Linked DNA regions of Larkinella insperata. The protein of the gene in region 2 interacts with the protein of the main gene of each other region in a pairwise test. Links are inferred from orthologs where the notes say so. Each region holds a gene or a part of one and is shown on either strand. Other genes may lie near its edges.

What was found.
Region 1: the proteins of OQ371_RS24870 (region 2) and rlmB interact in binary tests that used the Escherichia coli proteins (3 or more experiments, as listed by UniProt). The link is inferred for Larkinella insperata from one-to-one orthologs.

What each region holds. Positions count from the first base shown.
Region 1 is NZ_CP110973.1:354,162-357,488, reverse strand. What follows is about bases 24-3,022. They hold rlmB (23S rRNA (guanosine(2251)-2'-O)-methyltransferase RlmB), read right to left. Parts: upstream 1,930-3,022; coding sequence 1,117-1,929; downstream 24-1,116. Other genes in these bases: OQ371_RS01305 (GWxTD domain-containing protein), read right to left, coding at 1,902-3,022; OQ371_RS01315 (c-type cytochrome), read left to right, coding at 668-1,039; OQ371_RS01320 (VRR-NUC domain-containing protein), read left to right, coding at 24-341. Also shown: more of OQ371_RS01320, read left to right, coding at 1-23; more of OQ371_RS01305, read right to left, coding at 3,023-3,290. UniProt on the Escherichia coli protein: Specifically methylates the ribose of guanosine 2251 in 23S rRNA.
Region 2 is NZ_CP110973.1:6,161,443-6,164,695, reverse strand. What follows is about bases 22-2,946. They hold OQ371_RS24870 (NAD(P)H-hydrate dehydratase), read right to left. Parts: upstream 2,272-2,946; coding sequence 772-2,271; downstream 22-771. Other genes in these bases: rplS (50S ribosomal protein L19), read left to right, coding at 2,446-2,823; feoB (ferrous iron transport protein B), read left to right, coding at 22-39. Outside these bases: more of feoB, read left to right, coding at 1-21; dapF (diaminopimelate epimerase), read left to right, coding at 2,976-3,253. UniProt on the Escherichia coli protein: Bifunctional enzyme that catalyzes the epimerization of the S- and R-forms of NAD(P)HX and the dehydration of the S-form of NAD(P)HX at the expense of ADP, which is converted to AMP.

The DNA.
Region 1 (3,327 bases), 5.8 Mb from region 2 along the record:
ACGACTGGAAGAGACACATCGAAACGGTTTTCTTCGAAAAATACGGAATCACCAACGTGCTCGTCGACTGGAGCGAGGAGTTGCTGAACCTCAATCTTCAGATGATCAATCTGCTTGAACCAAAGCAGTTGGGCCTAATTCTGCTCGAAATTTCCCGGAACCTGCGCGAGAACACCCGCGGCTTTCCCGATTTAATGATCTGGAACGAACAGGGTGAATACGAGTTTGTTGAAGTCAAATCACCGACCGACCACCTGGGCGCGCAGCAACTCCACTGGCTCGAATTCTTTCAGATGATCGGCGTGCACGCCCGAGTCCTGCGGGTGATCTGGACGGCCTGATCCGCGCATGAAAGAAAAAAAAAGCGAATCGCAAAGACGTATTACCTCAATTTTGGCCCGGAAATGTAAATTTCTAGCGAGTGTCCCGTATTTTTGTTTCTATCCGGATAACTATTTGTCGACTTATTGGACTCTTGACTCCTGTGTTGAAAGGCTTCGAGGCCGTTTTATCAACTTTTTTATTGGATGTCATTAAACTATCGGCGAAGTTGACAATCTAAGTTTAAAAACCCGATAGAGTATTGGCGTATACGGCGTTGCCTCGTAACTTTGTTGGTCGGATGATCGTTATTAATCTTAACTCATTAGCTTTTAATCGCATTTTCATGAAAAAAACATTCGGAATCCTTATTGCAGGGGTTTTGGCCGCAATCTCCTTCGACAGTAACGCGCAAACTGTTATTCCTGACGATATCAAAGCGTTGCTGCAAAAGAACGCTTGTCTGGCCTGTCACAATCCGGATACGCGTTTGGTGGGTCCTCCTTACAAAGAGGTTGCGAAGAAAAAATACACCGACGCTCAGATTGTCGAGCTGATCTATGACCCTAAACCAGAACACTGGCCCGGTTATCCTCCAATGGCTCCGCTGAAAAACGTGCCGAAGGACGAAGCCCTTAAAATGGCCAAGTGGATTAATTCACTGGATGGCGGTTCGAAAGCTCCGGCCAAGAAACCCGCAGCCAAGAAGAAAGCCTAATCTTCTGACTGTTCCTAACGAGAAAAACCCGCTGCTAGCGGGTTTTCTTGTTTAGAGTGGTACAGAGTCAGCAATGGCTAAAACCCTTCATCAATCGGCGGCTCGTTGAAAATTCGCTGACGAACGGCTTCGTACAGAACCACACCCGTAGCGACCGACACGTTCAGCGACTCCACCTGCCCCACCAGCGGGATGCGGGCGTGGTGATCGGCCAGACGCATCAGGTCTTCCGAAATACCGTCGTCTTCCGACCCCATGATGATGGCCGTCGGGCCGGACATATCCACGTCGTAAAGGTAGTGATCAGTTTTCTCGGTACAGGCCACAACTTTAATGCCCGAATCCTTTAAATATTTTATCGTCTCTTCCAGATGCACTTCGCGGCAAACCGGCAAGTGACTCAATGCCCCCGATGAGGTTTTCATGGCATCAGCGTTGATCAGGGCCGTGCCCCGCGCCGGAATAACAATGCCCTGCGCACCGGCGCATTCGGCCGTTCGGGCAATGGCGCCGAAGTTGCGGACGTCCGTGATCCGGTCGAGAACCAGCAGGAGCGGTATTTGCCCCTGTTCGTACACACCCGCAATGACGTTCGAGAGTTTGGCGTAATGAATGGCCGATACGAAACAGATGGCCCCCTGGTGATTTTTGCGCGTAATCCGGTCCAGCTTTTCGGCCGGAACCCGCTGAATGGTCACGCGACGCTCAAACGCCAGCTGCTGAATTTCGGGAAAACTGCCTTCTTTGACCAGATAAAGCCGGTCGATGTCTTTGCCCGAACGCAGAATCTCGGTGACAGACTGAATGCCAAACACCATCTCCTCGCTGGAGTATTGTTTGGGCTTATTGTGATGATACGGATTTACTCGCGAATTGCGCCGGTTCTCCATGCTTCAACGACGGGATACCAGACGGGTTGATACTCAACGTATCGCACCAGTTCGTAGTGATCCTCCACAAATTGATTAGGTTTTCGATTAAATGTAAAGTTAATTTCCGACACGTTGGCCCGCTGGTTATACACCCACACCTCGCGGTCGCGGCTGCGTTGGACGCGGTCGGGTGGTCCAAGCACGATGTAAATCATGCCTTTGTCGGTTTTCCAGCCTTCTTTGTACGTAGTAAAAAGTCGGTTGGCTTCTTCAACGCGCCCGTAGTAGGCTTTGATGGCTCCTCGCGCCAGACTCTGATCACCGCCCATCATGGTCAGCCAGTATCGATCGAGCGCTTTTTTGAAATCCGTAGCCGAGTTCAGCCCGTTGATTTCAGTGTTGGTGCTCACATACAGAACGGGTTTAACCAGCTTTTCGGGGCGGGTCAGTTTGGGAAACCGGCGGTCGGCCACAACCAGCCCGATACCCGATGCATCCGCGGTATCTTCCACAAAATAATACAAACCCTCTTCCGGCAGCGAAAAAGGCTGGTTGGTCGTGATGTTCATCGTCGAGTCAATGTCCAGCGTTTTGGAAGAAGGTCGGGGCGTAGTATTCATCGGCGACTGCGCGGGGTCGAAATCGTGCCGGTACCGGTAGAGGTGCAGCGATTTGGAAGCCGCCCCGTTTACGTCCCGAATCACGACGGTATCACCGGCATTGATGAAGTGGTGCTGCTGCGGCAGGTTGGTTTTTGGGTCAAACAGCGCAAATCGGTCGCTCAGTTTAACGGTTTTAAACCGAACCGGCAGGTCGTTCAGGACTTTCCGACCGGTGCTGATTTCGGTGATTTCGTTCAGCATCACGCCGTTGGCGGCATTGGCTGGTTTCTTTACATCGAAGAAAACCGTCAGTACGTCGCCGGTTTCCGGCGAGTTTTCGCGGATCACCGATTCGGCGTTGAGCGGGATGTTGCCGTAACCGAGCCGTTCGCGGCTGTTGTAGTCGGGGTAGATCACGTAGTTATACATGAACTGGGACGTAAAGTCTTCCACGGTGGCGTGGTCGCTGCCTTTCCGTACCATCACGTTCATATAAATCCGGATCGTGGACGAATCTTTCCCTAAAAACCGACCTTTGGTTGACACCACGCGCCAGTTGCTTTCAGCCGGTTGCGGGGGCGTCTGGGCGGATTCCGGGGCCGTCCGGGTGCCGGGCCGTTCTGTTGGCCGGCCGGTCGTACGCTCGCTGGACCGCTCGGCTGGTCGTTCGTTGGTACGTTCCATTCGGTTGGCCGCACTGTCCGTGTTCTGATTCCGTTTTCCGGACGCGCAGGCTCCGAGCAAAGCCGCACAGAGTAGGATAACTGCTATTCTCATACTGATTTTGGGGTATTCTTCCATACAACGAACAAAC
Region 2 (3,253 bases):
TATGTTTCCGCTTTTCTGGTTTACCAGCTGATGAAATAAAAAAACAGATTTCAAAAAGAGCAGCAGGCACTTGGGGCCGCATCTCTGCATGAAATCTGTTTCTTATATTTAATTCTTTAAGGTTTTGTCGGTCACCAGAGCAGTCCTTTCGAGATGATCGGATAAACAAAGTGAAAAAGAATGTAAGCAAAAATCATGACGGTCAATACGCCAAGTAAGGAGATCTGATCAATTTCAAAACGGACCCGACGCCCTGGGCGACTTACTTTCCATTCTTTGGGGACACTATTTCTCATGGTAACTTACAAATTATGGTGTGGTGTAACTCGGTGTTGGATATAGTGCAAATTTGGACAATCAGCCCGATTCTGTTAAGCGTATAACTACGCGATTTCAAATTCGAGTAGTTATACCATCCCTGATTCAACTGATCTACTTAACTATTTTCAAATTCCATTCCATTTAAAGGACAATGCCTATTCTATTAAGGAACAATAGGTACACTGTTGATCATTAGTCGGTTACGTATGAAATGGGGCGTTAAAAGCTTACGCATCACAGTACTGTCTACCGGAAAAAAGACCTTATTTGTGGAATAGTTTCTACACTCCCTGGGAATCCCTTACACACCTAATGACCCTGCGTTATTTACGAGGGTTGGAAGTGGTTTGGATTGAGTAAGGAAATATTTTTTGAAAAAATAGCTATCTGCCTGATTCTGCCGGGTTAATCCTTTTGAAAGAGTGAAGTGCCTTATTCAAAAACGGTGGATTAATCCCACCGTAGTGACTCGATGATATCTTGCGCGGTCAGACCGATTTGCCCGCGCTGGTGGGCTACCCGATCGCCCGCCCGCCCGTGTTCGAAAACCCCCAGCACGGCAGCTTCCACCGGATCATACCCCTGCGCGAGCAAGCCCGTCAGGATACCCGTCAGCACGTCGCCGGTGCCCCCAGTGCTCATGCCAGGGTTACCGGTTGAGTTAAAATGGGTCGTTCCGTCGGGGGTGGCAATGGCCGAGTAAGCGCCTTTCAGCACCACGACCAGGCGGTTTCGCTGGGCGAAATCCCGCAAAATACCCAATTTGTCATAATCACTGGTCCAGCGCCGGGTCAACCGCTCAAATTCCTTCGGGTGCGGAGTCAAAATGCTGTTCTTAGGAATTTTAGCAATCAACTCACGGTTCTGAGCGACCAGATTAAGGGCGTCAGCGTCGATCACCAGCGGTTTCTGGGCATCGGAAAGTAATTTGGTGAGCATGGCCAGCGTTTCGGGGGCCGTACCGATACCGGGACCAACCCCAATGGCTGCGTACTTACTCAGATCAATCTCTTCCAGTTCAGGCTGGCCCGTCAGGATGTGCTGATGACCGTCGGGCTGGCACATGGCCTCGGGAACGGTGGTCTGGATAATATCGTAGCCGCAGCGGGGCACCTGCACCGTCAACAGGCCAACCCCCGACCGCAGGCACGCCCGGGAAGCCAGCACTGCCGCCCCGATTTTGCCGTAGCTCCCGGCAAACAGCAGGGCGTGACCAAACGAACCTTTGTGGGAAAAGCGGCTCCGGGGCCGCAGCAGATGCCGAACCTCTTTTTCGGTCGTGTAAAAGTACGTGGTGGGTGTCCGGTCGATAAACGTTCGGCTCAGGTTAATGTCGACTACGTGCCATTCTCCCACATACTGACTTTGGGACGGTAGCAAAAATGCCAGCTTGGGCAGTTGAAAGGTAACGGTATAGTCGGGCCGGATAATCGTAGCGTTGGGGCCGTTGGCCGAGTCAGAAAAAAGGCCACTGGCAATATCGACGGCTACCACGGTGGCCGGACTGTGGTTAATGGCATCGATCACCGATTGCACAATGCCCTCCGTCGTCCGCGATAACCCCGACCCCAGAATGGCGTCAATGACCACTTCACGGTTGCGAATCACCGGAATATCGCGTTCGTTTTCAATGTAACTAATGGGGGCAATCAGTTTCAGACGCCGGTGGTTGTGCATAAAGTCGTCCGATTCGCGGGGCGCATACCGAACCACGTACGTCTGAACCTTGTATTCCAATTGCGTCAGCAGACGAGCAATGGCCAGACCGTCGCCCCCGTTGTTGCCCAAACCGCAGAACACCCGAACCGGACGGTTTTTGTCAAAACGCGCCGTGTACCAGTCCGTAAAAGCCTGCGCGGCCCGTTCCATGAGGTTAATAGGGGCAACGGGTTGGTGTTCGATGGTATATTGGTCGAGGGCGCGCGTTTGTTCAACGTTGAGAATCTTCATTAGCGAAAAATTGACGGGATAAGCGGTTATGGTGGCGAAATAGCTAAAAACCTCGTCAGCATCCAAACCGTTTGTTCAGCAATTTATTTCAGCCCAACCCTTTATAAAACGGAAATTAATCCCTACATTTGCGGCTTATAAAGAAATTTCATACCCCCGAAGATATCTACGGTCATGAGTGAATTAATTAAACTGGTCGAAGCTGACAACGCAAGCCGCCGGGAAGGTTTTCCGGACTTCCAATCAGGCGATACAGTCAATGTACACGTTAAAATCCGCGAAGGAAACAAAGAGCGGATTCAGGTTTACTCGGGTACGGTGATTCAGCGCCGGAATCCGAACTCCAACGGAGAGACGTTTACGGTACGTAAAATTTCAAACGGTGTGGGTGTAGAACGGATTTTCCCGGTTCTTTCTCCGAACATCGATAAAGTTGAAGTGGTTCGTCTGGGTAGAGTTCGTCGCGCTCGTTTGTTTTACCTACGCGGCCGTCAAGGCAAAGCTGCACGTATTAAGGAGCGGAAAGCAAAAAGTCGGCAGCCACAGGCATAAGCTCTGTTGTGACTTACGAACAAGAAGCTGTCTGGAAAGACGGCTTTTTTTGTACCCAAAAAGTAAGGAGTTGAGCACTGGCTGTTCCAGACTATTCCGCAGAGCACCGCTTAACTCCTCATTTTTACCGACCATCTTTCTTCCTAGCCATGATTGACTTTTTCAAATACCAAGGAACCGGCAACGATTTTATCCTCATTGACGACCGTACCGAAACATTTCCCATCTCCCAGGAACGGATTGCCCGGCTGTGTCACCGGCGTTTTGGAATCGGTGCAGACGGGCTGATCCTGCTCCGAAATCATCCAGAGTACGACTTTCAGATGGTTTACTTCAATTCCGACGGTGCGGAAGGCAGCATGTGCGGCAACGGAGGACGGTGCATCGTTCGATTTGCGCACGATCTGGGGCTATTTGAAAAAGAAACGCG